Regions from separate parts of the Sporanaerobacter sp. genome, predicted to be linked through region 1. Evidence: a T-box and tRNA genes for the amino acid it is inferred to sense, from the RefSeq annotation. Region 1 holds a T-box; the other regions hold tRNA genes.

Region 1 (7,985 bases):
ATGATTCCTGTAAGAGCAGCAGTTCCTGAAACTTTCACAGGACTTGCGACAATTACCTTTGCATCTTTTATTCCTGCAGTAATCAAGGCATTTTTATACATATCTTCTGTAACCCAAGTTATATTGTGAGTTTCTACAGTTATACCTTCTCCTTCTTTTAATTTTTCTACATAAGCACATGATAAAGCTCTAGTCCCTAAAAGTTTAGCATCTATATATTTCCCTAAATACTGTCTTTCTTCTTCATTGGTCACTTCTACTATTTCTATATCTTTATCCACACCAAAATAACTTAATATCTGATTTTTTTGAGAGTCTGTCAAGTTTTTACCTATACTTACAACTCTATCTGTAGTAGATACTCCATCTGCAATTGCAAAACTAGAAAACAATAAAATAAACACCATTAAAATAGAAGTTATTCTTTCAAACATGATATCACCTCGAATTTGTTTTTATAATACCATATATCATAGAATAACTTATTATTACAAATTTTACAAGGGCAAAATCGCTTTAAATCACTCTTTCAGAAAAGTTTTCCAAAAATTCTTCTTTTACTTTAGTATTTTTTATATATTCTTCTTCGCTTATGAGGCCTTCCTTTTTCAAGGAATCCAGCATGAATATGACTATAATACAAAGATCCTTTAATTCATTTTTTATAAGACCCATAAACACACACTCCTTCAGCAATTTAACTTTAACTTAACTTTAATTTTCTATAAAAATATTAAAAACCCTCCAGCTTTTCACAACTGTCCTATTTTCATGTTTAACCAGCCACCTTTCATGTAAAATTAGGCACAAAAATAGTACGCCAATATTGGCGTACTATTTTTTTACAATATCCATTTTTTTAACTCTTCTTTAAATTTCCCATATCCTGTTCTGCTCATGTATGCTACCTTATGACTATTTAAAAACTTAATTTCATATGTTCTTTCCCCAACCTCTTTTATTTTATCTATTTTGTCTTTATTTACAATATAAGACTTGTGAACTCGCAAAAAATTATTTCCTAATTTTTTCTCCAATTCCTGCAAAGTATCTTGAACAGAATAAAAATTTTTCCCATCATGTATAAAAGTCTTTCTATTAGCCTTTTCTATATATGATATATCATCTACTGGTACAAAAAGCATCTCATGGCCATTTTTGACTACAATTTTCTCAATACCTCTTTTCCCATCCATGAAATTTTTTTCTAGGTTTCTAGTTAAAGTCACTATGGTTTCTATAAGTCTCTTGACATTTATAGGTTTCAAAATATAGTCATAAGGATGTACTTCAAAAGCAGATACTGCATACTTAGAATGTCCAGTGACAAAAACCATTTTTGTTTCAGGACTAATCTTTTGAATCATTCTACCTACTTCCAAACCATTTAAATCATCGCCTTCAAGTTCCATATCAAGAATAGCTATTTGTGGATTTTGAGCTATAACTATATCTACAGCATCTCTACTATTTGATGTATCAAATACTTCAGATTCAGTAGAATTTTCCAGTATGATTTTTTTGATAAATTTTCGAGTATAGACCTCGTCTTCTAAAACAAGAAATTTCATTAAAAATCATCCACTCCTACTTCTTTAGACAATTAGGCACATCTGGTTCATAAAAAATAAACACGCTAGCAGCATTAGCTCCTGTAGAAGCAACTATCCCTAATATTGATGCGAAAATAGAAAGAATACCTTTAATCATTTATTTCACCTCCTCAGTTTTTATAAATATTTTATTTAAAAAATTGTCTATTTCATTTATCGTCCAGTATCCAAAAGGAGTCATAAATAAAAGACTTTCAAAGGCTCCCAATGTAATAGCTGGAATATAGGTGTCTTTCCCGTGCTTGTCCAAAAATATTATAAGTATTAGCCAAGATATTAAAACAACAGTAGTTTTAATTTTTTGCTTTTTTATTTTCTCTTTTTCTTTTATAGGTTTTTTCTTGGTATCAGCAGGAATCCATTTAAGAATAGCTGCCACTCCTAAAGCCAATGTTATATAAAAAAGTATCTCATGAACAATTAAAACTTTGTCTAAAGAAGCTATTTCCCCTGAAATCAAAAAATTTACAACTCCAAAACTTAAACATCGCAAATAAGTACTAAAATGTACCCCTCCACCAAAATGACGAAAAATAGCAAAAGATACAATACAAAACATAGTATATTGAAAAATTCCTAAAAAGAAAGATAGTATAGCTATGACTAAAAATTTAATGACAGAATTCAAGATTATTTCCAAGCCATAAGCCCAAATTTCAACATCTTGTTTGCTTCCATCTAGTTTTTTAGCTAATTTAGTTGAAATTTTTAAAGCAAAATCTCTATTCACTTACTTCACCTTCTTTACATAGAAACATTATTTGAAAAACAGTATTTTCTTGACAATATACCTCTATAGTACCACCATATTTTTCTATAAGATTCTTGGTCAAAAACAATCCATATCCTCTTCCTACTGAACCTTTGGTAGTATATCCTGGCTCAAATATTTTATCTATTTCTACTTCAGATATCTTTTCTCCATTGTTAGACACTTCAAGAACATATTTGTCATATACATAATTGATTGCCAATACTACTTGTCTGTCATTTTTTTTCTTCATGACAATTTCAAAGGCATTGTCCAAGAGATTTCCCAATACACTACATAAATCCCAAGAACTTATCTTCAGTTTACTTAAGATGCAATTTATGGAAAATCCAAAATCTATATTGTTTATTTCTGCTACTTTTCTCTTTTCATTTATGAGAGCTGTCAAGGCCATATTCCCCACATATATGATATCATCTGTTCGACTATAGTTTTGGCTTAAACCATCAATATATTCCTTTGCAGATTGTATCTCATCTAAATAAATCATAGATTGAATGGTCTGAATATGTCTTTTATGTTCATGATTTTGAGTTCTCAACACATTGTACAAGCCTTCTATTTGTTTGAGATGAGTTTTTAAAAAATTCATTTCAATCTTATTTTCTATATCATCCCCAAGACCTTTTATAGATAGCAAAACAAAAATAGTTTGTATGCTAATAGCATAGTTTATAAAAATATACTGTTTACCTAAACCATAAAATTTATAAAACAAATAAAATGTCTGATTTATAACTAAAATAAGAATTCCTTGCATGAGTATTGTAAATAATACCAATATTGATTTATCTTTTAACAAAGTTTTTTCATCATTTTCATACATTTTTAAGTCGAATATGTAAATCTTTTTTTTATCTATATATACATATAATTCAACCATCAATATCCCACAAGGAACAAAATAAACCACATTTAGCCATGGATTTTGCATTAAACTTTCTGTATCACTTTTAAATATTGCAAATAAAATTGGAACTATTAAACTTTGTAATAATCCATTTATCAAAGAACTAGTTGAAATACAAATAAAAGAATATGTAAATTTTATTTGTAAAATCATTTTTATTAAAATTAAAGAAGATAATATAAATATAGCTGTGTGAATCCCATAAATCGTAGCATTTTTTCTCGTAAAATATACAATTATAGAAACTATACATGATATCAAAAAAAATTTTCTAATATCCACATCTAAATTAAATAGTTTAAATCCAAGTATCAAAGTAAGAAACATCTCAGGAATAGACTGAAATAGTACAACATACCAAGGTATTGAATACAACATAGACTTTCCACCTACAATCAATATTAAATTCAATATCAATATTCTACATTGTAAACAAATATCCTCTATATTTTTATGCTTATCATACAACTTTTTTCGTCAATATACTGCTTTTTTCGATAAATATAATACCAACACACATTAAATTTCTTAATTTTTTTAATTTCCTTCAACGAATTCTAACTGTCCAACGCAAAATAAATTAGGGCGTTAAAAACGCCCTAATTTATTTTTAATCCTTCTCTTTCAAACTCTTCTTCAATTTTACCCAATATTTCATCTACATGTATTTCGATTTTGTCATCACTACTTCTTAAAGAATATTCTACAATATTCTCACCTGCTTTTTTACCTACAGTTATTCTGATAGGAATTCCTATTAAATCTCTATCTTTAAATTTGACTCCTGCTCTCTCATTTCTATCATCTATTAATACTTCTAATCCTCTTTCTTTTAAAGAAGAGTATATCTTTTCTCCTAAATTTATTTGTTCTTCGCTTTTTATATTCACTACAGTTACAATCACATGATATGGGGCCACAACTAATGGCCATATGATTCCATTTTCGTCATGATATTGTTCTACTATAGCTGACATGCTTCTAGAAACTCCTATACCATAAGAACCCATAACAAATGGCTTTTCTTTGCCATTTTCATCTAAATAAGTAGCACCTAAACTTTCACTATATTTAGTTCCTAATTGAAATATATTCCCTACTTCTATTCCTCTATCCATCTTAAGTATCTTTCCACATTTTGGACAAATATCGCCCTTTTCAATCAGCAACAAATCTTTTACAACTTCACCTTTGAAATCTCTTCCATAGTTTACATTCTTGATATGATAATCTGTTTCATTAGCTCCTACTATAAAGTTTTTCATCTTGGTTATTCTTTCATCTATCAATAGTTTTACTTTTTCTTTTAATCCTATAGGCCCTGCAAATCCAACTTCTGCTCCTGTAATTCTTTTAACAGTTTCTTCATCTGCCAATTCCAATTCATGTTCTGCTATGCCCAAGTAATTGCACAATTTTACTTCATTTAATTCTCTATTGCCTGGCAAAACCACTACAACAACTTCGTCTTTAGCCTTATATACTAACGTTTTAGCAAATCCATCTTTTCCTCTATTGAAAAAAGAAGCTACATCCTCTATTGTCTTTGCATTTGGTGTATGAACTTTTTCCCAATCTAGTTCTTCTTTGTCCTGTTCTCCAATATTATAGACCACTTGAGCTTTTTCATCTGTAGCAGCATAGTCACAATTGTCACAATATGCAATTAAGCCCTCTCCAACTTCTGACATAGCCATGAACTCATGGGACACCTTTCCTCCCATAGCCCCTGTATCTCCCTGAACAACTTTGTAGTATAATTTTAGTCTATCGAAAACTTTTTCATAAGCTTTCCACATGATTTTGTAAGACTCTTCTAGTCCTTCTAGATCTTTATCATAGCTATAAGCATCTTTCATGATAAATTCTCTACTTCGTATGAGACCAAATCTTGGCCTCTTTTCATCCCTATATTTAGTTTGAATTTGATACAAATTCAAGGGAAGTTGTTTATAAGACTTCACTTCATCTTTTATAAGATTTGTAAAATATTCTTCATGAGTTGGTCCTAAACAAAATTCTCTGTCATTCCTATCCCTCAATTTGAACATTTCAGGACCAAAATTATCCCATCTGCCACTAGCTTCCCACAATTCTTTAGGCTGTATGGCAGACATCAAAAGTTCCTGTGAACCTGCAGCATCCATTTCTTCTCTAACTATTTGCTCTATTTTTCTTATAACTCTATACCCAAGAGGCAAATATGAATAAACCCCAGAAACTAATTTTCTCATCATCCCTGCTCTTAAAAGCAATTGGTGACTAGGTATTTCAGCCTCAGATGGCACTTCTCTTAAAGTTGGTAAATACAATTTAGACATTCTCATCTCTAATTCCTCCTTTAACTTTTTGGGAATAAAAAAACCTCCATCTCAAAATAGAGACGAAGGTATGCTTCGCGGTACCACTCTAATAGATTTAACATTTTAAATCCACTCGAAAGTTATAACGGAACTACCGTTTAGACCTACTTCTTTTCAATCTAAAAACTCAGGGACGGGTTCAATATAAAGAGGGTCAGAAATCTTCCACCTTATGATTTCCTCTCTTTTGACCATTCATATTTACTATTTCCCTTCACTGTAATGTATTAAATTAATTTAATTATTAATATAATACTAAAAAAAGATTTTTATGTCAAATAAAAATTTAATTTTTATTCAAAATACATACGCAATGAGCAGATATTCCTTCCTCTCTTCCTTCAAATCCAAGCCATTCTGTAGTAGTAGCTTTTATACTTATGTTGTCTATAGATATATTTAAAACTCTTCCTATGTTTTCTCTCATATTATGTATATAAGGTGCAAATTTAGGTCTTTGAGCCACTACTATACAGTCTATATTTCCAATTTCATACCCATTACTCAACATTATATCATAAACTTTCTCAAGAAGAACCATGCTAGATATATCCTTATATGCAATGTCTGTATCCGGAAAATGTTTTCCAATATCCCCCAAAGCCATTGCTCCTAAAATACTATCCATAATAGCATGAATTAAGACATCTGCATCTGAGTGACCTAATAGTCCCTTTTCATGAGGAATTTCTACTCCTCCCACAATTAATTTTCTTCCTTCTACCAGTTTATGAACATCATATCCTATACCTATTCTCATACAAACCACCCTATCTACCTTCAAATACAAAATTTCTTTTCTTAAAAATAATTTCTTTGCCTTTCAGCATGGATTCCGCAACTATTAAATCATCCGGAGTAGTAATCTTTATATTCTCATAAGAACCCATAATCATCTTTACATCAACTCCAATCCTCTCCACAAGCATACTATCATCAGTTCCAGTAAAATCGTCATCTAAAGCAGCTTTATAAGCTTGCATAATGATATGTCTTAAAAAACATTGGGGGGTTTGAGCTGCCCATATTTGACTTCTATCAGGAGTATTCATTACATCATTGTTGTCACTCACTATTTTTATAGTGTCTTTGACAGGTACTCCTACAACACAAGCTCCATATTTAATTACTCCTTCAATGCCATCTTCAATATTCTTAACTTTTATAAAAGGTCTTGCTCCATCGTGAATTAAAACTATTTCACACTCTTTATCTAAAGCCAGCAATCCATTATATACAGAATCTTGTCTTTCTTTTCCACCCTTAACAACCTTACTAACCTTTTTGAAATCATATTTTTTAACAATTTCTTTTTTGCAATATTCAATTTCGTCCTCTTTAGCCACTATAATTATCTCATCTACATATTTGCACATTTCAAATTTTTCCAGTGTATGAGCTAATACAGGCTTATTATCAATAAAAATAAATTGCTTATTTATTCTACTTCTCATTCTGTTGCTCATGCCTGCAGCAGCTACTACAACTGAAACAAAATTGTTTTCATACATATTTTTCACCTCTTAGTCATTATAGCATATTGAAAAATATTCAGAAATAGATTTGCGAAAATATGTTATCCTAAAAACAAAAAATATTAGGGTCTAAAACTAGACCCTAAACCGCTCTATCTACTACTGATTTTGGTTTAGCAAATATCATTCTCCCAGCAGAAGTTTGCAACACACTAGTCACTAAAACATCAATAGTCTCCCCAATATGTTTTTTACCACCTTCCACTACTATCATAGTTCCATCATCAAGATATGCAAGACCTTGACCTATTTCCTTTCCATCTCGTATCACTTGCACTACCATTTCTTCTCCTGGCAAAACTACTGGTTTAATAGCATTGGCAAGTTCATTTATATTTAGAACTTCTATTCCCTGCACTTCTGCTACTTTATTTAAATTGTAATCATTTGTAATAACTTTTCCTTTCATCTGCTGAGCAAGCTTTAAAAGTTTTGAATCCACTTCTTGTACTTCTTCAATCTTTTTATCACAAATAACAACTTCTATATCTAATTCTTTTTGAATTTTATTTAAAATATCAAGTCCTCTTCTTCCTCTATTTCTCTTTAGAGAATCTGATGAATCTGCAATACGTTGAAGTTCTTCAAGAACAAATTCGGGTATTATAAGAGGTCCTTCTACAAAACCAGTCTTACATATATCAGCTATTCTTCCATCTATTATAACACTAGTATCCAATATTTTAGGTGATGACTTGCTATTAGCCTTTACCTTTTCTTTGCTAGCATTTTTCTTAAAACCATTTAATGAATTTGTAAAATCATCCCTATTCCTAGTTGGAATCTTAATAC
Region 2 (7,985 bases), 780 kb from region 1:
ATAAGAAAGATATAACTATAACTGAATCTTTTCCAGAAGTGCTTCTTAGTAAAATAAATGATAAGCCAAATATTAGTTCAAGTAGAGAAAATGAAATATATTATCAAACTGATGGAGAAATACATACGGCTCATACGGATGAAGGCTATTTTATGGTGAGAACGCCCAATGGAATTAGCTATGTAAAGGATATTCAATTTGTTTTAGATGATGAAGGATACCTTAGGACTTTCTATAGAAATGAAAAAAATGAGTATAAAGTAGATGCGGAAAACTATATAGTTGGGCCAGGTGGAAATCCTATAAAAGGACAAGGTGGAGATTTAGAGGCAATGATACAGGGACTTGTATATAATCCAAGTCCTAGAGTCATAGGTACTATGAGTGCAGGAGTTAATGTGAAAAAAGTTGTGGTGGATTTTAGTCAAGGAGCAATGGTGGAAACTGGTGGGAAATATGATGTAGCCTTGAATGGAAGTGGGTTTTTTAAAGTTCAAGGAGATGATGGTGAAACTTACTATACGAGAAATGGTGCTTTTACTGTGAATGCAAATGGAGAATTGACGACGGTTGATGGCTATAGAGTATTGGGCCAAAATGGACCTATAGTCATAGCTAGAGGAGAAGAATTAAATGTATCTATGCTTGATGTAGTGGATTTGGACAACAAGGAATATCTAAGGAAAATAGGGAATAATCTATATCAAATACCTGAAGATGTAGAAGGGGAAGAAATACCTTTTAGTGGAGAAGTACTTCAAGGTTTTTTGGAAGAATCTAATGTGGATTCTATAAAAGAAATGGTAGAGATGATAAATCTTTTGAGAAATTTTGAATCTTGCCAAAAAGCCATAAGAGTTCAGGATGAAATGCTTGAAAAATCAGCAAATGAAATAGGAAGAGTATAGGAGAGTGAGAAAAAATGAGGGCTATGTGGACTGCAGCTACTGGAATGAGGGCTCAACAGCTAAATATAGATACTATTGCCAACAATCTTTCCAATGTAAATACTACAGCTTATAAAACTCAAAGAGCAGAGTTTAAGGATTTGTTTTATGCCAATATGAAGAGAAGCAATTTGACTGATGAACAAGGCAGACCTGTAAATTTAGAAGTAGGTCATGGAGTGATGCCTACTGCTACTAAAAGGGATTTTAGAACTAGTAGTTTTATAGAAACTCAAAATCCATATGATGTGGCTATAGATGGAGAAGGGTTTTTTGCCATAGAACTTCCCAATGGTGATATTAGATATACAAGAGATGGGAGTTTTAAATTGAGCATAGATGGAGACGAAGGGAAATTGGTGACTTCGGAAGGATATACAGTGCTTAGTGAGGATGAAGATGAAATAGTTTTTGAAAGTGGCTTGAGGGATATAAATATAGATGAATTTGGATATATAACAGGAAAAGATGAAGATGGAGAAATAGTCGATATAGGGAGACTTAAATTGGTGAATTTCATGAATCCTGAAGGGCTTGTAGGGGAAGGAATGAATTTATATAGTGCCAGCGAAGCTTCAGGAGAAGAAATACCAGTGGAAGCGGAAGAGATGAAATCAAGATTTGTATCAGGATATTTGGAAGCTTCTAATGTTCAAGTGGTAGAAGAAATGGTGAAGATGATTACTGCTCAAAGAGCCTATGAGATAAATTCCAAGGCAATACAGACTTCAGATGAAATGCTGCAGATAGTTAACAATTTGAAGAGATAATTGAGGTGACAATATGGAAATTCTTCCAAATGATTTTATCATAAGGCGTACTCCAGATGAGTCTATTTTAGAGAGAAAAATAGAAGGTGCAAAAGAGACCAATAAAGATGAAGAACTTGTGAATGTATGTAAGGATTTTGAGGCTATTTTCATTCATATGATGATGAAAGAAATGAGAAATACTATACCTGAAGATGGATTTATAGAAAAGAGCACTGCTACAAAGATATTTGAAGATATGTTTGATGAAGAAATTTCAAAGGAAGTAGCAAAGAAAGGTCAAGGTATAGGTTTAGCTAAAATGCTCTATGAGCAATTTAAAAGGCAAAATCCAAGCTTGTAATCTTTAAATTGGGGGGTTTTTTATGAGAAGAAAGATTTTATCTTTTCTTCTGCTACTCATGATAGTGGTGGGAGCCTTTAGTACGGCTTATTGTGAAGTGGGCAAAAAATTGTCAAGAAAAGAAACGGAAAAATTGGTTGAAGAAATAGCAAAAAAGAGAGGAATACCTAGTGTTATTTTAAAGGCTATAGCAAATGTAGAGAGTTCTTTTAGACAGTTTACAGACAATGGTACTCCATATACAAGCAGAAGTGGCAATATAGGTATCATGCAAGTTCATAGTAGGGGCTATGATTCGAATAAACTTAAAAATGATCCTGTATATAATATTGAAGCTGGGGCAGATGTCCTTCTTGCCAAGTGGAGATATGCCAATGATAGAATGCCTCAAATAGGAGATATGGATCCAAATACATTGGAAAATTGGTATTTTGCTCTTTGGGCTTACAATGGACTTTTGGAGAGGAATAATCCAAATGTAAATTCAAATACTTATCAAAACAAAATTTATTCAGTTGCAAAAAAACAATATGGGCAAGATATAGTTCCCATCAATAGAGGAAGTATTCCTTCAAGAGGAGTACCAAAAAATAAAACTAAAATAAATCCGCCAAAAGAAACTCATAAAGGTGATATCATCATATACAATAAAGGTGACAAGGTGGTTGCTGATGGGAAAAAATATATAGTTCTTTTGTCTTCTCCCTATGGAAAGGAAATAGGGAAAATCAAAGAAAATACGGAGATGACTATACTAGAAGGGCCAAATCTTAAGAGGGGATTTTATTTTTATAAGGTAAAGACCTCAGATGATAAAACTTACTGGGTATTTGGGAATTGGATAAAAAAGCTTGAATGAAAAAGGTGCTAACTTTAAGTTAGCACCTTTTTCATTCAATTTCTACTGGATTTTAGGTCTTTGAAAAACAGGCTTTATTTGATATGTGATATTGTCTTTATTTACCACAAATTCAGCCATGCTGATATTGTAGATATCTTGAGGATTTGAAACTCCTTTTGAATTTACTTGAATGTATCTAATTCCATCCTTTAAATCGGTATTAGTTCCATTTCCTCCATAAACTACCCAAACATCTTTTCCATTTAATTTGACTTCAGAAAGTATGCTGTGTAGAAGTTCTGCTTCAAGTTTATCAGTGAATCCTCCATTGCCAAATATTGGAGTTGGCAATATGACAACTATATTTTTTTCTTTTGCATTTTCTAAATCATGTTTAAGCCATAGCCATTGTTCTGGATTTGTAGCTCTAAGTCCATTTTTGGAGCTATCAGCTTTGATGAAGAGTACATTTCCATATCTATAAGGTTTGTATCCACTTTTTACATCAATGATTGTTTTAGGTTTTAGGCCTTTCTTGAAATCAGCTGTGCTACCACCCATGAATATAGCTAAATCGTGTTTGTTTACATTGGATTTGATTTTGTCACTAGCTTTATATTTAACTACATCGTCTAAATTTTGTGGAGCAGAGGTGACTATAAAGGAAAAACCATTTTTATCTTTTTTTACTTCCTTATTTTTCACATCAGTCATATTACTGGAGGCAGGTAGTACCATATTTTTATATGATGAAGGATATATGGCTACAAGGCCATCCATGTAAATTTCTCCGCTGCCTTTTTTTACAGGATCTGTTTCTACTAGATATATTTTATTTAAAGTGATTGGATAAGTAATATTTGAAGGAATATCAGCTGTGATATATTGCCATCCTGTCCAATCCACTACTTTTGCAAAATCTATATTGTATTCAGTACCATTTTTATCTGTGATATTGCCTCTAAGCCAAGAGTTTCCTTCATCTCCATATACCCAAAGACCTAGCTTTTTAGGATTTCCATCTAGTAGTATTCCCTTTTGATCATTAGGATTTAAGTTGACATAAGCGGCTCTAGTCTTATCTCCTACTGTAAAGTCATATTTAAGACTTAAAGAGCCATTGCCTTCTTTGGCTTCACTTACCAATCCAATACTTCCTGAGACTTCAGCTGGATAAGAAGAAAAAGATACTCTATTTAAATCTTCAAAGGATTCAATAAGAACTCCCTTGCTTCCTACAGCCACTAATATATTTTCTACCCCATCTCCAATTCTAGCAGTGATGGCACCAGAACTTGGTTCGCTACTACTGTAGAATATGCCATTTTCAACTCTTCCAACATCTCCTATGATTTCCCATTTTACATCTTCAGGATATACTATTGCATCAAATCCATCTCTATCTTTTCCATAGAAAACTCCTAAGTTCTTTTGACTATTTATATCTATAGTGAATTTATCTATATCTGAAACTATATCTCTTACAGTTTCAAACACTTGAATATCGATAGAAGAAGTGATACCTTCATAGTTTGCAATTACTTTGCCTTTTCCAGTGGATAGGGCTTTTAATGTATTTCCATTGAATTCACCTTTGATTCCTTCTACAGTATAGGTGACTTTTTCTTGATCTACTTCTATAGGATTTTTGTATTCATCATATCCTTTTATATTAAATCTTCTTGTAGTATTTAAAAACATATTCTTGTCATCAGTTGTGACTTTTATACTAGAAAGATTTCCCTTAGGTGCATTTGAAAATACTCCTACACCATTTATAACTTTTCTTTCTCCTCCATCAGAAGGTTTGTTGACAACTTTTACATTTTCTTCATCTACATATTTAACTGCCATAGTAGTAGAGCCACCGCCATCAAATAGCAGTGCATCATTGGCTCCCAATTCTTTCATTATGGACCCAAAGGTTTTTCCAGTGACTCCCTTGAAAGATGAATCTCTACCATCTATAGTTGCAATGATAAGTTCTTTGCCATCTTTAGAAATTCCTATTCCTGTTCTTGGATCTAATCCATTTGCAGCTATGTCTGTATTCATTGGAACCCCATTTTTAAGGATTATGCTTCCGCCGCCAATTGCCATCTTTATATTTTCATAGTTTGGAGTAGTGGAAAGTTTAAGTTCCACTGTGTCTCCTAAGTGAAAATTATTTAAAAGCCTTTCTTCTACTCTTCCCCTTCCAGCAAGTATGTAGCCATTTTCAGGGATATCTACTGGTGGTTGCCCAATTCTTACATCAGTTACAATATTGTCTACTACTACTATTTCTATAAGGTCTTTGTGAAGTTTATTTCCTATGGATTTAGCTCCCCAGTGTTTGTTGTAGAGCATTACTTCTTCATAGGCTTGACTAACTTTGTTTATAGCTGAAAGAATGACTTCTACTCCTGTAGCAGAAGATACAGCTGCAAGTCTTTTATCAAAATAGGTAATTGAAGCATTCTTGCTATCTGTAAGTACAAAAGCAGGTTTTGCATATTCTTTTGCCATTGGAGATGATATGATTTCACCATCATTTATCAAGGTGCCTATTGGACTTGGAAAAGGTTTATACTCAAAGAAATCCCCATTGACTCCAGCTATGGCATTGGACTCCTTCACCATAGTGCTCACCTTTTCTCTGCTTGAAATTCCCTTGCTGCTAAATAACCCCTTTATTTCTGTATACTCATCTTCTAAATTTACTCTCAATACATTTATATTCCACCAACCCTTGTTGGTAAACTTAAGTACATTTTCATGAACTACCCCACTGGAAAGATCTTCTGCGTTTGTTGTTTCATATATTGTATAAGTTTGATCTTGTGTCTTTTTTGCTTCAGCTATTGAAAAAATATTGCCACTAAGAATTAACGATATTGCAATTAAACTTACTAAGAACTTCTTAAAACTATTGTTCATTTCTCCACCTCACTTTTCATTAAAACCAAAGATTTAGTTCTTCGCCATTTTGTATCGCCCTAAGGAGCCTATCTCTGCACCCAGGAATTTCTTTGTATATATTTTTTAAGAGATTGTGAATGTATTCTCTTTTGGTTTTCTTGTCGACAGGACAAGGGTTTTTAACTACTGGGATTTCATATTTGTTTATGGCTCCTTTTATGTCATATTCCGACAGATATAAAAAAGGACGAATGACATATAACTGTTTTCTATCTAGATAGGTTAAAGGCTGAAGGGTATTTATTCTTCCTTCATAGAGCATACTTAAAAAAAGGGTATCCAATGCATCATCTCCATGATGGGCCAAGGCAAGCTTGTTGAAATCTTTTTCCTTAAGGGAATTGTGTATGGCACCTCTACGCATATTGGCACAGAGAGCACAGGGGTTTTTTTCTTTTCTTGCTTCAAATACTATATCCTTTATATTTGTTTCCTTGAGATTGAAAGGCACATCAATACTTTCACAATACTTTCTTATGGTTTCTGTATCAAAATCTTCATATCCAAGATTTACTGTGAAAGCTTCCAATTCAAAGTTTTCTGGACTAAATCTCTGATAGAGTTTTAGTGCATATAAAAGGACCATACTGTCCTTTCCACCAGAAAGCCCTACTCCAATTTTATCACCATCTTGAATTAAGTCAAAATCCTCGATAGCTCTTCTCATAGCTCCCAATATTTTTTTCATCACATCAACCTTTCTAAAAGGGTACCTTTGAAGATAATTATATAATTATAATATATCAAATAGGTTACAAATACATTACAATACTTTGACAATGTCCACCACGGGGACGTTTCGTTTGGCTGGACGATTTATGACCCACAGCATAGAACTTTTCTAGATATCATAAAAATAAAAAAAGAAGGATTGAGTACTCAATCCTTCTTTTGGTGGTCGGGGTGGAGGGATTCGAACCCCCGGCCCCATGGTCCCAAACCACGTGCGCTACCAAACTGCGCTACACCCCGTCAACCGCCGACTCTTATAGTATAGTGGATTTTCACTTCCAATGCACATATTAAAAATAGTGAATATATAAAAATATAATAAAATATCGCTTTAAATCTACATTATTCTCGCTATTTCTCACTATTTTAAAATATTTTTTAAAGTTTAAAGGTTTTTTTTCTAGTGTATAGAATATAATAAACTAATACGCTATAGGAGGATTGAGATGAGTGAGGAACTAAAAGTATTTATAGTAGCTGCAATGCCACTTTCTGAACTAAGAGGGGCGATACCCCTTGGAGTATCTTTGGGACTAAGCCCTATTGAAAGCACAATCATAAGTATATTGGGAAACAGTATTATAGTTCCTTTTTTACTTAAATTGTTGGAGCCTGTGATGAATTTTCTTGAAAACACAAAGCTATTTTCTAAAGCTGTAGCATGGGTGAAAAATAGAACTCTAAAGAGAAGTAGAGATAAGATAAAAAAATACAGTATATTGGGTTTATTTATATTGGTAGCAATACCCTTGCCAACTACTGGAGCTTGGACAGGATGCATCGCAGCAACACTACTTAAATTGAATTTCAAAAAAGCACTAACTGCAATTATATCCGGTGTCATAATGGCCGGTATCATAGTATTTACTCTGACTTACAATATAGTGTCAATTCTTTGAAAAAACAATATAAATCTACAAAAGCATATGATATAATTGTTTTAATAGGAGGGAAGTCACGGTATGGAAGATAAAATTTTTGAGTTAATGGAAAAAATGTATATTGAATTTAACCAAAGATTTGACACTATAGAGAAAGACATAACAGACATAAAGGGGGATGTAGCTGGATTAAAAGGGGATGTAGGTGGATTAAAAGGGGACGTAGCTGGATTAAAAGGGGATGTAACAGGCATAAAAGGAGGGCTTAAAAAAACAAATGCAATGATAGAGCATGAGATTATGCCTAAGATAGAAGCATTGTTTGATGGGCAAATACAAAATTCTCAACAATTAGAGAGAATAGAAGCCAAAGTATCAAAACACGAAGATATAATTATGAGAAAAATCAAATAACACAAGGGGACTGACCCCTTGTGTTGCATCTAAAAACAATGGCAAGGTGAAATTAATTCACTTTGCCAAATTTATTAAATGGATAAAATCTAAATG
Region 3 (7,985 bases), 800 kb from region 1:
AAATGTTTTATCTTTCGTTACCTATGCACCTATAGTTTTAATATCTGCGAAAACTGGCAAAAGGGTAAATAAAGTTTTTGAACTAATAAAAGAAGTGTACAGTAGCTATACGAAAAGGATTAGCACAGGTATATTTAATGATATTTTAAATGAAGCAGTCATTTTAAATCAGCCACCAACAGATAAGGGAAGACGATTAAAAATATATTATGGAACACAAGTAGGTATTAAACCACCAAAGTTTGTCATATTTATTAATGATAGAGAACTTTCACATTTTTCTTATGAGAGATATTTAGAAAATCAGATCCGTCAAAATTTTGGATTTGAAGGCACTCCAATCCAGCTTGAATTTAAAGAAAAGGGGGATTAATTTGAACAAAATTATACTTATAGCTATTATTTCTTATTTTATCGGAAACTTTTCCTCTGCATATATTTTAGGAAAAGCATGTAAAAACAAAGATATAAGGCAGTATGGAAGTGGCAATGCTGGTGCAACAAATGCGTTAAGGGTTTTTGGAGTTAAAATAGGCCTTATATCATTTATTTTAGATATTTTAAAAGGAATCATTGCTGTAAACATAGGAAATTATTTTATGGGCTACAATGGAGCATTAATTGCAGGAGTGTTTGTAGTTATAGGCCATGATTGGCCAGTATTTCTAAAATTCAAAGGTGGTAAAGGCATTGCGACTTCACTTGGCGTTATGTTATATCTACATTTACCTACAGCTATTATTTGCATAGCTATAGGATTTACTATCATAGGTATGACAAGGTATGTATCCCTAGGTTCAATAGTAGCAACCTGTCTAGTACCGATTTTAGGAATCATTTTAAAGAAACCTTTTGACTTGAAATTTTTCATTTGTACAATTGTATTAGCTTCAATGGCAATATTTAGGCATAGAAGTAATATAAAAAGACTTAAAAATGGAGAGGAGTCAAAATTGGGTGAAAAAGTAAAATAAACTAATGAATAAATATAGGAGGTTTGACATACATGGTAGAAAAAATTGCAGTTATAGGGGGAGGAAGTTGGGGCACTGCTTTAGCTATACTTCTTTCTAAAAAAGGATGCGAGGTTGATCTATGGGTAAGAAGTGACAAGCAATGTGAAGAGATGAGAACATCTAGAGAAAATTTAAAATATTTGCCAGGAGTGATTATTCCCAACAATGTAAATTTAACTTCAGATTTTGAAAAAGCTATTTATGACAAAGATATTCTAGTAATGTCCGTTCCTTCTCATGCTGTAAGAGAAACTTTAGCAAATGGGCAAAAATGCATAAGACAAAATCAGATAATTGTAAATGTGGCAAAAGGAATAGAAAATGAGAGCCTTATGAGAATTTCTGAAATTGTTAATGAAATCCTTCCAGAAAATAAGTATGCTATTCTTTCAGGACCATCTCATGCTGAAGAAGTTGCAAGGGATATCCCTACTACTGTAGTTGTAGCATCAAAAGAAAAGGAGGTTGCCCAGTATATACAAGATGTATTTATGGCACCTAAATTTAGAGTTTATACAAATCCTGATGTCATAGGAGTAGAACTGGGTGGGTCCTTGAAAAATGTAATTGCTCTTGGAGCAGGAATTTCAGATGGACTAGGATACGGTGATAATACTAAGGCTGCTCTTATGACAAGAGGAATAATTGAAATGGCTAGGATTGGAGAAAAAATGGGTGCTAATTATGAAACTTTTGCAGGTCTTGCTGGTATTGGAGATTTAATAGTTACATGTACAAGCATGCATAGTAGAAATAGAAGAGCTGGTATACTTATAGGAGAGGGCAAGAGTTTAGAAGAAGCTGTTGAAAGTGTAGGAATGGTAGTAGAAGGTATAAAAACTACTAAATCTGCCTATGAACTTTCTTTGAGATATAAGGCTACGATGCCTATTACTAAAGAAATATATGAAGTTCTCTATGAAGGAAAAGATGTAAGAAATTCTGTTGTGAATTTAATGCTTAGAGATAAAAAACATGAAATGGAAGATATAGCTAAAATTTTAGATAGTGAATGGTAAAGACATACTTATAAGTATGTCTTTTATTTTTATGGCGTCTGTCATATTCTCAAGCTAAGTACATATATATAATGTTAGGAAACCAATATATAATTGGAATACAATGAAAAGGAGGTAAAATGGTGGAGAAATTTGACATATATAAAGATATTGCTGAAAGAACAGATGGAGATATCTATGTTGGGGTAGTAGGACCTGTAAGAACTGGTAAATCAACTTTTATTAAACGTTTCATGGAACTGTTGGTTATTCCAAATATAGAAAACAAGTATAAAAAAGAAAGAGCTAAAGATGAATTACCTTTAAGTGGAGCAGGAAAAACTATTATGACAACAGAACCAAAGTTTGTTCCCAATGAAGCCGTAGAGCTTACTCTAAAGGATAATGTCAGATTTAAATTAAGAATGGTAGATTGTGTTGGCTACTTAGTTAAAGGTGCTATTGGGCATGAAGAAGATAATATACCTAGAATGGTTACTACACCATGGTATGAAAAAGAAATACCTTTTGAAGAAGCAGCAGAGATAGGAACAAGGAAAGTGATAACAGATCATTCTACTATTGGAATAGTTGTTACTACGGATGGCTCTATTACAGATATAGACAGATCAAATTACATAAAAGCTGAAGAGAGAGTAATAAATGAACTAAAAGAATTGGAAAAACCCTTTATAATTCTTTTGAATTCTAAACATCCCAATTTAGATAGTACAATTGCTTTAAGAGAAAGTCTTGAAGAGAAGTACAATGTTTCTGTAATTGCAGTGGATTGCTTAAACATGGATATAACTGATGTGGAAAAAATATTTGAAAAAATACTCTATGAATTTCCAGTCAAAGAAATCAAAATAAATTTACCAGGTTGGATGGAAGGATTAAATAGAAATCATTGGATAAAATCTAATATTTTAGAATCTTTGAAAGAGTCTATTGAAACTCTTCAAAAGTTAAGTGAAATAAATTCTGTTGTAGAAACTTTAAGTGAACTTGAAACAATAAAGGAAACTAGAATTAAAGAGATAAATTTAGGAGAGGGAGTAGCTAATATAGATATAGTTTTGGAAGATAGTATGTTTTATAATGTTCTGAAAGAAATTACAGGATATGGTATACAGGGTGATTATCAGCTTATAGGTCTTATTTCTAAATTATCTCAAGCAAAGCATGAGTATGATAAAATAGAAAAGGCCTTGACAGATGCTAAAGAATTTGGATATGGCTTGGTAAGCCCAAGTTTAGATGAACTTGAATTAGATGAACCAGAGATATATAGGCAGGGGAATAGATTTGGAGTAAAGCTAAAAGCTAAAGCACCATCGCTTCATTTAATAAGAGCAGATATTACTACCGAGGTATCCCCTCTTATAGGAACAGAAAGCCAAAGTGAAGAGTTAGTTAAATACTTTTTAGATGAATTCGAAGGAGATCCATCTAAAATATGGCAATCAAATTTATTTGGAAAGTCATTATATGATCTTGTAAATGAACAACTACAAGGAAAACTTGATATGATGCCAGATGATGTAAGACGGAAGATTAGAAAAACGCTAGAAAGAATAATAAACGATGGAAGCGGAGGCCTCATCTGTATTATAATCTAATATAGATAAGGAAAGTTTAAAAATAAGAGGATAGAAAATTTTAATTTTCTATCCTCTTATTTATGGTCGGGATGACTGGATTTGAACCAGCGACCCCAAGTCCCCCAGACTTGTGCGCTACCATACTGCGCTACATCCCGATGACATAATTATATTATATATTAGGATTAAGTGTTTGTAAAGTAGGTTTAAGTAAGTGTAGATATGTGTTATACTTAATAATAATAAATACTAATATAGATGGAGGTATTCAATTGATAGTATATATTAAGTATTTTTTGCTTATGTTATTTATGGTCAGTGTCATTGGATATATATTTGCAGTACTTAAAGAAAAACTATATCTTAAAAACAATATTATTCTGATAAATAAAAAATCCATAACTCAAGAACATATTGATGAAGCTGATATGAAAGAATTTGTTTTTGATGGGTGCAAGGTGAAGTCAGGGGATGAAATAAAAGTAGTACTAAAAGGCAAGCAAAAATTAGAGGGCATAGTTATTGGAGCAAAGAAAAAGGAAAGAGCTATACTCATGGTTACTCATGATGATAAGATAAGGAAGTTAAATATTGATAATATCATTAAATTTAAAATTGTAAGTAAATATGGAAAGTTTTTTTAAAATTTTAAAATGGGTCTTAAGACCTAAAAAAAATTTTAAAGTTTTGAAGGAAAAATAGAAGAAATAGAGAATTAGTATATAAGGTTAATTATTCATGAAGGATGGTATAATATGTCAAAAGGAAAAAGAGATAAAAAACGAAAGAGAAAAAAGTGGATTAGAGCTGCGTTTATTTCTTTTATTCTTATCTATTTGATATTTAGAAGTGTTCCAGCATTATATGCATCTAATTTAAAAACTGTCCTTGTGGAAGAGGGTACTATAGAAGATAGTGTTCATTTTTTAGGAATTGTAGTTAGAAATGAAAGAGTATATAGAGCTGACGGAGATGGGGAAATAAGCTTTTTTAAAAATGAAGGAGAGAGAGTTAAAGTAGGAGCAAAAATAGCTGAGTTATCACTTAAAGAGGAGGATTCCTCTTTAGAAAGTGAACTAGAAGAAGTAAATAAAAAGATAGAATCTATAGAAAAGGTAAATAAGCAAAAAGAAATAGCAAAGAAAGATGAAATTAAATCTGAAAAGAATACTGAACTTGTTATTGCGGAACTTCAAGATAATATAATAAATGGGAATTATGATGAAACTGCACAATTGAAAGAAGAGCTATATTGTTCGTTAGGAAAGAAAAACAACGCTATAGGTGAAAACACTCTTGCCAATCAGAGTTTAGATAATTTAAGAAAGAAAAAAGAAGAGTTAACTAAGGAAATACAAAATAGTACTGTGAATTATTTTTCTCAAGAGGCGGGAATTGTTAGCTTTAAGATTGATGGGTTTGAAGAAATATATAGTGGGAAAAATATTTTAAATTACACATTAGAAGATATAAGGGATAAAGAAGCAGAAACTAAAGTCAGTAAAAATAAATCAGTTGTAAATGTAGGGGATGCACTATTTAAGATAATGGATAATTACAATTGGTATTTGCTAGTAGATGTTGATGACATAAAAGAAATAAAGTCTCTAAAAGAAGGAGATATGCTTTCGGTTTGTTTAGATGGCAGAGATGAAGAACTAAAGGGCAGAATAATAAAAATACAGCCTAAAAATGGACAAGGCTTGGTTGCAATTAGGCTTGATACTCATTTTCATGATTATTATGAAAAGAGGAATGTAGATGTTAAGATAATTAAATCTAAGAATGAAGGCTTAAAGGTTCCTACAAAAGCTATTTGTGAAAAAGATGGTTTAAATGGTGTTTATATTAAAGATATTAGTGGAATAATAAGATTTAGACCAGTTAAAATATTAGGTCAAAATGAAGAATATGCTATTGTTTCTAAGGGAAACAATAATAATCTTATCGATATTGAAGGAAGTGATAAAAAAATTAAAACCATAAAAGTATTTGATGAAATTCTTTTGACTGGTGGAAAGGCTAAGGAAGGACAGATTATAGACTGACAACGAGGGGGTGTTTAAAATTAGTATAAGAGATAATTTTTTGAGAGTAAAAGAGAATATTGAAAGTGCACTGATTGCTTCAGGAAGAAACAAAGACGATATTATTTTAGTTGGAGTCACCAAAACTGTTGATGTGGATAGTATAAATGAAGCTATAAGTTATGGCCTAGAGAACATAGGTGAGAATAAGGTACAAGAGATAATGGATAAATATGATAAAATAAAAGGAAATGTCAATTGGCATATGATAGGACATCTTCAGACCAATAAGGTAAAATATATTATAGATAAGGTTGACTTAATACATTCACTCGATAGAATGTCACTAGCAAAAGAGATAAATAAAAGGGCTGAATCAGAAAATATTATAAAAGATGTGCTTATCCAAGTAAATATAGCAGAAGAAGAGACGAAATTTGGTCTTAAAAAAGAAGAAGTGATTCCATTTATTGAATCCATACTAGATTTTAAAAATATTAGAATTAAAGGTCTTATGACAATAGCACCTTTTTCAGAAAATCCAGAAGAAGTAAGATTTGTTTTTAGAGATTTAAGAAATTTAGGCTATGAAATAGAAAAGAGAAATTATGAAAATTTAGAAATGAAGTATTTTTCTATGGGAATGACTAATGATTACAAAGTGGCTATAGAGGAAGGAGCCAACATTGTAAGAATTGGTACCGCAATATTTGGTAAAAGAGTATATTAAGGGGGGAATATTATGTCAAATTTTATGAACAAATTTAAGTATTTTATGGGGTTGGAAGATTTAGATGAGGAATATGAAGAATATGATGATTACGATGAAGAAGATTTAGATATACCTCAGTCTGTAAAGGTAAATAACAAAGTAGTTAGTATTCATAACAATATGAATATGAAATTAGTTGTTCATGAACCTTTAAATTATGAAGATGCTCCGAAGATAATAGACGATTTAAAAATGAGAAAAACTGTTGTTGTAAATTTAGAAGAATTAGAATTAGAGTGCAAAAAACAAATATTTGACTTCATAAATGGTGGACTTTATGCTCTTGAAGGAAATATTCATAAAGTAACAAAAGACATTTTCATACTTGCTCCAAATAATGTTGAAATTGATGGGCAATTAAAAGAAGATATAAAAAGCAGAGGTTTGTTTACTTGGTAAAATATAAATAAGGGGAAAAATTATGATTGTTTTTTATAAGGCTATAAATATATTATTTGATATAATTGAAGTTTTTATTTTCATTAGAATATTTTTATCATTTTTACCAATAGATTATAGAAGTGGATTTAGTAGGTTTATATATGATGTTACAGAGCCTATTTTAAGGCCTTGTAGCATGATTTTGGAAAGATTAGGAATAGATACAGGTTTTTTAGATTTTTCACCATTACTTGCATTATTGTTTATGAATTTGATTATTTATATTTTAAAAATTATTATTTTTTAATATGGTGATAAGATGATTAATAACAAAGAACAGTATATTTCTCACATAAAAGATAAAGATGAAGTAATGAATATGAGAAGAGTCTTAGATAAGATAGAAATAGTTGAAGATAGACATATAGTTCAAGCTACGGATTTTTTAGATCCCTATGAGGTGAGACTTGCTAAATCTATTTTAAATAGGTTTGAACATATATCTTATATAGAGGATGGTGGCCTTTCTAATGCCGAAAGAAAGATTCTCATAATTTATCCCAATTATATGGGATTTGATTTAAAAGAAAGCCCTATTGCTCCATTGTCTATAAGTGGGAATATCGAAGGATTAAGGCACAAGGATTTTTTAGGTTCTTTATTGGGATTAGGAATAATGAGGGGAAAAATTGGAGATATTTTAATACATGAGGACAATGTTCAAATAATAGTAAGTAGTGATATTTCTGACTATATTTTATTTAATTTAAGAAAAGTTGGGAACAATAATATAAATATTGAATATATAAATAGAGATACTCTAAAAGAAGGAATTGAGAAATATAAAGAGTTGATAGTTAATGTCTCTTCTTTAAGGTTAGATGCAACTATAAGTAGTAGTTTTAATTTATCTAGAAATGATAGTTTAAATATTATTAAAAATGGTAAAGTAAAAGTTAATTGGGAGCCAATAAAAAAGCCTTTTTTTGAACTAAAAGAAGGCGATATTGTTTCAGTTAGAGGTTATGGAAGATTTGTTTTATATTCAATATTTGGCACAACTAAAAAGGATAGATTGAAAGTTGGTATTAGAATATTTAAATAAATGGAGTGAAGGGAATGCTTACACCTTTAGACATACAGAACAAAGATTTTAATAAATCTTTTAGAGGATACAATGAAACAGA

Evidence for each region. The T-box of region 1 lies ahead of ACFWUA_RS06865 (proline--tRNA ligase). A T-box ahead of a tRNA ligase gene usually reads a tRNA of that ligase, here a tRNA-Pro.
Region 2: it has a tRNA-Pro gene. The T-box ahead of ACFWUA_RS06865 (proline--tRNA ligase) is inferred to sense a tRNA for this amino acid. The anticodon was not compared.
Region 3: it has a tRNA-Pro gene. The T-box ahead of ACFWUA_RS06865 (proline--tRNA ligase) is inferred to sense a tRNA for this amino acid. The anticodon was not compared.

Annotation. Positions count from the first base shown of each region.
Region 1 is NZ_CP181252.1:1,424,681-1,432,665, reverse strand. It holds gene ACFWUA_RS06895 (DUF1002 domain-containing protein) at 1-434, opposite strand, end outside; gene ACFWUA_RS06890 (hypothetical protein) at 517-675, opposite strand; gene ACFWUA_RS06885 (LytR/AlgR family response regulator transcription factor) at 843-1,571, opposite strand; gene ACFWUA_RS06880 (cyclic lactone autoinducer peptide) at 1,588-1,710, opposite strand; gene ACFWUA_RS06875 (accessory gene regulator ArgB-like protein) at 1,711-2,343, opposite strand; gene ACFWUA_RS06870 (sensor histidine kinase) at 2,336-3,673, opposite strand; gene ACFWUA_RS06865 (proline--tRNA ligase) at 3,895-5,622, opposite strand; T-box leader at 5,672-5,885, opposite strand; gene ispF (2-C-methyl-D-erythritol 2,4-cyclodiphosphate synthase) at 5,945-6,418, opposite strand; gene ispD (2-C-methyl-D-erythritol 4-phosphate cytidylyltransferase) at 6,429-7,169, opposite strand; gene ACFWUA_RS06850 (PIN/TRAM domain-containing protein) at 7,276-7,985, opposite strand, start outside.
Region 2 is NZ_CP181252.1:648,037-656,021, reverse strand. It holds gene ACFWUA_RS03155 (flagellar hook-basal body protein) at 1-908, shown strand, start outside; gene flgG (flagellar basal-body rod protein FlgG) at 923-1,717, shown strand; gene ACFWUA_RS03145 (rod-binding protein) at 1,731-2,060, shown strand; gene ACFWUA_RS03140 (transglycosylase SLT domain-containing protein) at 2,083-2,919, shown strand; gene ACFWUA_RS03135 (phosphodiester glycosidase family protein) at 2,962-5,820, opposite strand; gene ACFWUA_RS03130 (tRNA lysidine(34) synthetase) at 5,840-6,550, opposite strand; tRNA gene ACFWUA_RS03125 (tRNA-Pro) at 6,758-6,834, opposite strand; gene ACFWUA_RS03120 (COG2426 family protein) at 7,041-7,493, shown strand; gene ACFWUA_RS03115 (hypothetical protein) at 7,557-7,889, shown strand; partial or broken gene lepB (signal peptidase I) at 7,942-7,985, opposite strand, start outside.
Region 3 is NZ_CP181252.1:2,226,863-2,234,847, reverse strand. It holds gene der (ribosome biogenesis GTPase Der) at 1-373, shown strand, start outside; gene plsY (glycerol-3-phosphate 1-O-acyltransferase PlsY) at 375-974, shown strand; gene ACFWUA_RS11270 (NAD(P)H-dependent glycerol-3-phosphate dehydrogenase) at 1,007-2,035, shown strand; gene spoIVA (stage IV sporulation protein A) at 2,158-3,636, shown strand; tRNA gene ACFWUA_RS11260 (tRNA-Pro) at 3,700-3,776, opposite strand; gene ACFWUA_RS11255 (hypothetical protein) at 3,891-4,262, shown strand; gene ACFWUA_RS11250 (HlyD family efflux transporter periplasmic adaptor subunit) at 4,374-5,666, shown strand; gene ACFWUA_RS11245 (YggS family pyridoxal phosphate-dependent enzyme) at 5,686-6,375, shown strand; gene ACFWUA_RS11240 (cell division protein SepF) at 6,388-6,816, shown strand; gene ACFWUA_RS11235 (YggT family protein) at 6,839-7,105, shown strand; gene ACFWUA_RS11230 (RNA-binding protein) at 7,118-7,903, shown strand; gene ACFWUA_RS11225 (DivIVA domain-containing protein) at 7,918-7,985, shown strand, end outside.